One region of the Anaerotignum faecicola genome, then DNA from elsewhere that is predicted to be linked to it. Evidence: riboswitches for the same ligand, from Rfam matches in the RefSeq annotation. Region 1 holds a riboswitch; the other holds the start of a gene.
What was found. A riboswitch is a leader RNA that binds a small molecule or an ion and turns the genes downstream of it on or off. The one in region 1 is predicted to bind lysine.

Region 1 (3,416 bases):
GAGATAACGCCCTTGCCGCCCAGAGACAAAACAGGCAGAATCTGGTCATCATTGCCGCTGTAAATATCGAAATCGGGGCCAACCAGAGCCGCAATTTCAGCCACCTGAGACAGATTGCCGCTTGCTTCCTTCACTGCAACGATGTTCTTTACCTTTGCCAGCTCCGCAACTGTCTTGGGTGCAATGTTGCAACCGGTTCTGCCGGGTACATTGTAAAGAATGATGGGAATATTGATGCTGTTTGCAACTGCTGTGTAGTGCAGAATCAGCCCCTTCTGTGTTGCCTTGTTGTAGTAGGGGGTTACCAGCAGAACGGCATCAGCGCCTGCCTTTTCGCAGCCCTGTGCCAGTGCGATACAGTGTGCGGTATCATTGCTGCCTGCACCTGCGATAACGGGAACACGACCTGCTGCAGCCTCTTTTGCGAAGCGGATACATTCAATCTGTACCTCATCTGACATGGTAGATGCTTCCCCTGTTGTGCCACAGATGATCAGCGCATCTGTATCATTTGCAATCTGAAATTCAATCAGTTCCTTCATTTTATCAAAGTTTACGCTGCCGTCAGCATGCATGGGTGTTACGAGGGCTACGCCTGCGCCTGTGAAAATAGACATATGTATGACCTCCTTCGAATATTGAACTCTCTTATATAGTATGAATGACTTATTCGTTCATTGCTTTTATGATTTCTTCCGCAATCTGTACTGCATTTGTTGCCGCACCCTTACGGATGTTGTCAGCGACTACCCAAAGATTTACACCGTTTTCTACGCTTTCGTCGCGACGGATACGTCCGATGAATACCTCGTCCTTGCCTGCTGCGGTAACAGCCATAGGGTATTCGTTGTGTGCGCTGTCATTCTGCACAACAACACCGGGTGCATTTTTCAGAACCTCAATCAGCTCATCCAGATCGAAGGGCTTTTCAAATTCCACGTTGATGGATTCGCTGTGAGAATCGAAAACAGGTACACGAACCGTTGTTGCCGTCACGCGCATAGCATCGTTATGCAGAATCTTTCTGGTTTCGTTTACCATCTTCATTTCTTCCTTTGTATAGCCGTTATCCAGGAAGGAATCAATGTGGGGCAGGCAGTTGCTTGCAATGGGGTGAGGAAATTTCTTGGGAGCCTCGCCCTTCATGCCGTTTTCCAAATCCTTCCAGCCTGCAACACCTGCGCCGGATACTGCCTGATAGGTGGAATAAACCACACGTTTGATTTTATATTTATCATCCAGAGGCTTCAGCGCAACCATTGCCTGAATGGTGGAGCAGTTGGGGTTGGCAATGATGTTTTTGTGCCAGCTGATATCCTCAGGGTTTACCTCGGGAACAATCAGGGGAACCGCGGGATCCATTCTCCACTGGGAGCTGTTGTCGATGACGATGCAGCCATGAGCGGCTGCGATGGGTGCGAATTTTTCGCTTGTGCCGCCGCCTGCGGAGAACAGTGCGATATCAATGGGCTTATCAAAGGAATGCTCATTCAGCTCTTCCACAACATAGTCCTTGCCATTGAATTTCAACGTGGAGCCTGCGGAACGGGCAGATGCCATAACATAGAAGTTTTCGATGGGCAGCTGTCTTTCCTCCAGAACCTTCAGGAAAGTTCTGCCTACCATGCCTGTTGCGCCGACTACGGCGAGATTGATTTTCTTCATTTTAAAATCCTTCTTTCTTTTGCGTTAATGTTTTCGATGATAAAAGGTCGATGGGCTGTGCTTTGGAATAGTTTTTCTTGCTATAAACAAAAACAGCCGACGCACGCGCCGACCTCCAAGGAAACTGTGGTATCCTTGAATGCCGCAGTTTGATTGTTCTTTGTAGCGCTCCATTGGGTTTTCCAATGACAGTCGTACAGATATTAGCTGCACAACCAGAAGGGGAAAGATAAGGCTTATCCCTTCTTCGGCGTTTTCCCCTTTCTGCGGGCTTCCTCTATCCCTTATGACATTTGCCCGGATACTCTTGAAAAACGCACCTCTACTTTAGAAAAATATGTATTTGTCTCATAGTCTAACACCAGATAGGTATTCTGTCAAATAAATTTACGAAAAAATATTGTATTTTTTAAAGAGTCATTCGTCTGCGCACAAAATACATGTTTTGGCGGAAAATGTGCATACTGAGTGGAAGGAAAAGGACAGAAAGGGTGATTTGATTGCGAAAAAAGAAGGAACTGACCGAGGCGGAAAAGCGTGATTTGGCGATGAAATACGAGGTTGCCGAGGAGCTGGGGCTTCTGGAGAAGGTGGAGCGGTACGGCTGGAGGGGGCTGACATCGAGAGAAAGCGGACGCATCGGCGGCATTATGGGGACAAGAAAAACGGCGGAGCGAAAGCGGACAGAAGCGGACAAAGTGGACAGAGTGGACACCTAAAAGGACAGGGAGTGGACAGGGGTATGGACAGCAGAAAGACATTTCCTGTCTATAAGGATTCCTGCTTGCATTTAAAAACGGATAGAGCTATAATATAAAATTGTGAACGAATATCTCTCTGTAGAAGGGCATGGAGGAGGGCTTTATGAGCGCATACGAAACCTTTGCATCGGTATATGATCTTTTTATGGAACAAGTGGAATATGACGAATGGCTCGACCACATCCATGCGGTTTGGAAAAAATACGGCATCGCGCCGAAAACGATTCTGGATTTAGGCTGTGGGACAGGCAGTATTCTGCTTCCTCTGGCGCAGGAGGGCTTCGATGTGATTGGCGTTGACCTTTCCCCCGAAATGCTAACAGAGGCAGACCACAAGGCGATGGAGGCGGGTGTTTCGGTGCGGCTTGCCTGTCAGGATATGACGGAGCTGGATCTGGGCGAGCAGGCAGATTGTATTCTGAGCCTTTGCGACTGCATGAATTATTTGATTGAAGACGGGCAGTTGGAGAGTGCCTTCCAAAGCATTGCCGCTCACATGAAAAAGGAGAGCCTCTTTTTATTTGATATGAATACGGAATATAAATTTCGAGAGGTACTGGGGCAGAGGGCGTTTGGCTCGGCAGAGGAAGCAGCGGCGTATATCTGGGAGAATGATTACGACGAGGAAGAAAAAATCAATGAATATTATGTAAGCTTTTTTATTGAGCAGGAAAACGGATTATATGAGCGTGTGGAGGAATACCACTACGAAAGAGCCTATACAACAGAGGAAGTGGCACAGGCCTTGCAGGCGGCAGGGATGGAGCTGCTGGAGGTTACGGATGGCTATAGCTTTGCAAAGCCGCATGAGAAAAGTGAGCGCTTGCTGTTTGCGGCTCGATTGAAATAAAGAACAACCGGAGGAAAAAACATGAGTGATTATATTGTAAGAGCGACGGCGGGTAACGGCAGTATTCGTGCTTTTGCCGCAACAACGAGGGATTTGGTGCAGCATGCAAGAGAGATTCATCATACCTCTCCCGTTGCATC
Region 2 (3,416 bases), on a different contig from region 1:
TGCTCCCTGCACACGCGCGCAGGCGGTAACCTTCCTATGGAGAGCGGCAGACAGTCCTGCACCAAGCAGCACAGAAATGCCCTTTGCAGATGTACCTACGGATGCCTACTATTATAATGCGGTACTGTGGGCAGTCGAAAACGGCATTACCGGCGGTACATCCGCTACAACCTTCTCCCCCGACGCTCCTTGCTCCCGTGGACAGATTGTTGCCTTCCTGTGGCGCAGCAAGCAGTCCCCTATGGTTGCGGCAGAAAATCCGTTTATGGATGTGAATGCAGCGGATTATTACCATGATGCAGTGCTTTGGGCGGCAGAAAACGGCATTACCGGCGGCACAGGCGCAAATACCTTCAGCCCCGATGCCCCCTGCACACGCGCACAGATTGTAACATTCCTGTATCGCGCATTGCATAAGTAACCCCTTTCCCCAACTGCCTTTCTGTTGGGATATAAAAAACGGCGTAACCGAAATCGGTTACGCCGTTTTTAGTATAAATTATTTTATAAACGTCTTTTTATTTCTCTGCCGGAACTTCCTTATCCCCGTACAATTTACGGATAGCAAGAATTACAACAACCATGGAAACGATTGCGATAGGCAGGTTGATCATCCAATTCTGGATGAGTGCCGCCAGAACGTAGTTCACAGCGGAAACAGCCGCTACAGTCAGTGCATAGGGCAGCTGTGTGGATACATGGTTGATGTGGTCACACTGCGCACCTGTGGATGCCATGATGGTGGTATCGGAGATAGGAGAGCAATGGTCACCGCAAACCGCACCTGCCAATGTAGCCGCTACGGTAATGGTCAGCATTTCACTGCCTGTCTGCATAATAGGCACAACGATAGGCAGGAGAATACCGAAAGTACCCCAGGAGGTACCTGTTGCAAATGCAAGGAACACCGCGATACAGAATACGATAATGGGGATAAAGACCTGCAAAACGCCTGTGCTGTTTGCCAGAATACCCGCAACGAATACATCCGCGCCCAAAAGCCCTGTGATACCGGACAGTGTCCATGCAAATGTCAGAATCATGATTGCAGGAACCATCGCCTTAAAGCCTTCGGGAAGCGCTTCCATGAACTGGTGGAAGGTCAGCACGCGGCGAGGGATATACAGCAAGAAGGTAATCAGCAGTGCCGCCGCAGAACCAAGCAGAAGGCCTGTAGGTGCAGAGCAGTTTGCAAAGGCTTTGATGAAGCTTTCGCCGTCAAAGAAGCCGCCTGTGTAAATCATGCCGATGATACAGCAGATAATCAGCACGATAACGGGCAGAACCAGGTCGATAACCTTACCATTGCCCACTACCTCGGATTCTGCCTCTGCACTTGCAAAGGGTCTTGCATCTGTGGTATAGAGATCATTGTTCAGCTGTGCATTTCTTTCATGCTCCAGCATAGGGCCGAAGTCTGTATTGGTGATAGTCAGTGTCAGCATTGCTACAATACTCAGCAGTGCATAGAAGTTATAGGGAATGGCTCTGATGAACAAATCCAAGCCGTTCACGCCCTCAACTACGCCGGCTACTGCCGCAGCCCAGGAGGAAATGGGAGCAATGATACAGATAGGAGCCGCTGTTGCGTCGATAATATACGCAAGCTTCGCTCTGGAAACCTTATGCGTATCCGTAACGGGACGCATAACAGAGCCTACGGTCAGGCAGTTGAAATAGTCATCCACGAATACCAGAACGCCCAGCAGGAAGGTGGACAGCAGTGCGCCCTTTCTTGTTTTGATTGCCTTAACTGCCCAACGGCCATACGCCGCAGAGCCGCCTGCCTTATTCATCAGCGCAACCATGATACCCAGAATAACAAGGAAAATCAGAATCCCCACATTGTCGCTGTCGGAAAGCTTTGCCAGCATACCGCCGTCTGTGATATCAGTGAAAATCGTCAGATAGGTCAGCTTGGGGCTGAAGTTCGCATAGAACAGACCGCCGACCACGATACCGATGAACAAAGAGGAATAAACCTCCTTTGTAATCAGTGCCAGAATGATTGCAACCAGCGGAGGCACCAGAGACCATGCGGTTGCATACATTTTACTTGTGTGCTCTGCCGCTTCTGCATCGCCCGCAAAAACGGTTACGGACATGGCTGCCGCTACCAGAACAACCACAAAGAGCGTTCCCAGCCATGTTTTTTTGATGTTGCTTTTTGTTTTCATAACCCTTCTCCTTTCAGAAAATCTTAAATGATAAAAACAGTAATAAAGGAATAAATAAGATGATATCGGTTGTCCCCAAATTTCGGAAACAAAAAAGCCCTGCGCAAAGCGCACGGCATCAGAAACATAAAAATATGCTGAAATTCCGATAGCGCTCCACATCCGTGACAGTACATTACATTTTTTGCAATGTCCCAGCAGCTTCTTCCCTTGGGCAGAAAAAACCACTTCGGCAACGCCGCCTTTCCCCCTCCTGCCGCCCACGGCTCTATTGGGAGAGGATACTCATCGTCATTGCACCTCTATCTTCCTTATTTGTTGTCTGACGTTTCTGCCAGACTATTCTTCATTCATAACATACCGAAGCACTAAAGTCAAGCCTTTCTGTAAAAAAGAACAGGTTTTACGGTTTTTTGTTGACTTTTGCGCGAAAACAAGGGCAAACGGTTTTTCTGCGGATACATTCCTTCTTTTGCATCGACAATACACGCCACCTCTGTTTTTTATTCACATATTCGCGTGAATATTGCATAAACTATGTATACAATACACATATACACAGCTTCTATCGGAATTATCAAAGCATTTTTTTGCAGAACAGCAGCAAATTCTATATAGTTTTTGCAGATTTCCTCTCTGATTTTTGTCTATTTTATCTCTCGTATTTTTATTTCTCTCCGTTCTCGCTCTGCAATTCGCTAAAATTGAATAATTATACATATATTTATTGACTTCACCCATAAGGAGTATATAATAAGAATAACTCATCATTACCATGGGGTAATCATTTATTTCGGAAGAAAAAGAAAGGAAGGAACAGCCTGATGAAGCATAAGGTATACATCGACGGGCAGGCAGGCACAACAGGTCTGCAGCTGCGTCAGAAGCTGCAAAATCACAAAGATGTGGAAATCCTCTTAATCAGCGAGGAGCTGCGAAAGGATGAGGCAGAGCGAAAAAGACTGATGAACGAGGCAGAAGTTGTTTTTCTCTGTCTGCCGGATGATGCGGCAAGAGAGGCGGTTAAGCTGGTGGAAAACCCGAACACCTGCATTATTGACGCAAGCACAGCCCACCGCACAGATCCCGATTGGGTATACGGCTTTCCTGAGCTTTCCCCTCTGCATAAGGAAAAAATCAGGCATGCAAAGCGCATTGCCAACCCCGGCTGCCATGCCACAGGCTTTATTGCGGCGGTTTATCCCCTCATTCGGCTTGGTATCATCGGGACGGATTATC

Region 2: linked by a shared signal. The riboswitch ahead of EJE48_RS10760 (Na+/H+ antiporter NhaC family protein) and the one ahead of EJE48_RS00480 (aspartate-semialdehyde dehydrogenase) in region 1 are both predicted to bind lysine.

What each region holds. Positions count from the first base shown of each region.
Region 1 covers NZ_BHVZ01000001.1:105,522-108,937, reverse strand. Annotated here, with positions in the region: gene dapA (4-hydroxy-tetrahydrodipicolinate synthase) at 1-617, opposite strand, end outside; gene EJE48_RS00480 (aspartate-semialdehyde dehydrogenase) at 667-1,665, opposite strand; lysine riboswitch at 1,821-1,998, opposite strand; gene EJE48_RS00475 (small, acid-soluble spore protein, alpha/beta type) at 2,166-2,384, shown strand; gene EJE48_RS00470 (class I SAM-dependent DNA methyltransferase) at 2,530-3,276, shown strand; gene hslO (Hsp33 family molecular chaperone HslO) at 3,298-3,416, shown strand, end outside.
Region 2 covers NZ_BHVZ01000014.1:151,847-155,262, reverse strand. Annotated here, with positions in the region: gene EJE48_RS10765 (S-layer homology domain-containing protein) at 1-421, shown strand, start outside; gene EJE48_RS10760 (Na+/H+ antiporter NhaC family protein) at 519-2,177, opposite strand; lysine riboswitch at 2,319-2,490, opposite strand; gene argC (N-acetyl-gamma-glutamyl-phosphate reductase) at 3,002-3,416, shown strand, end outside.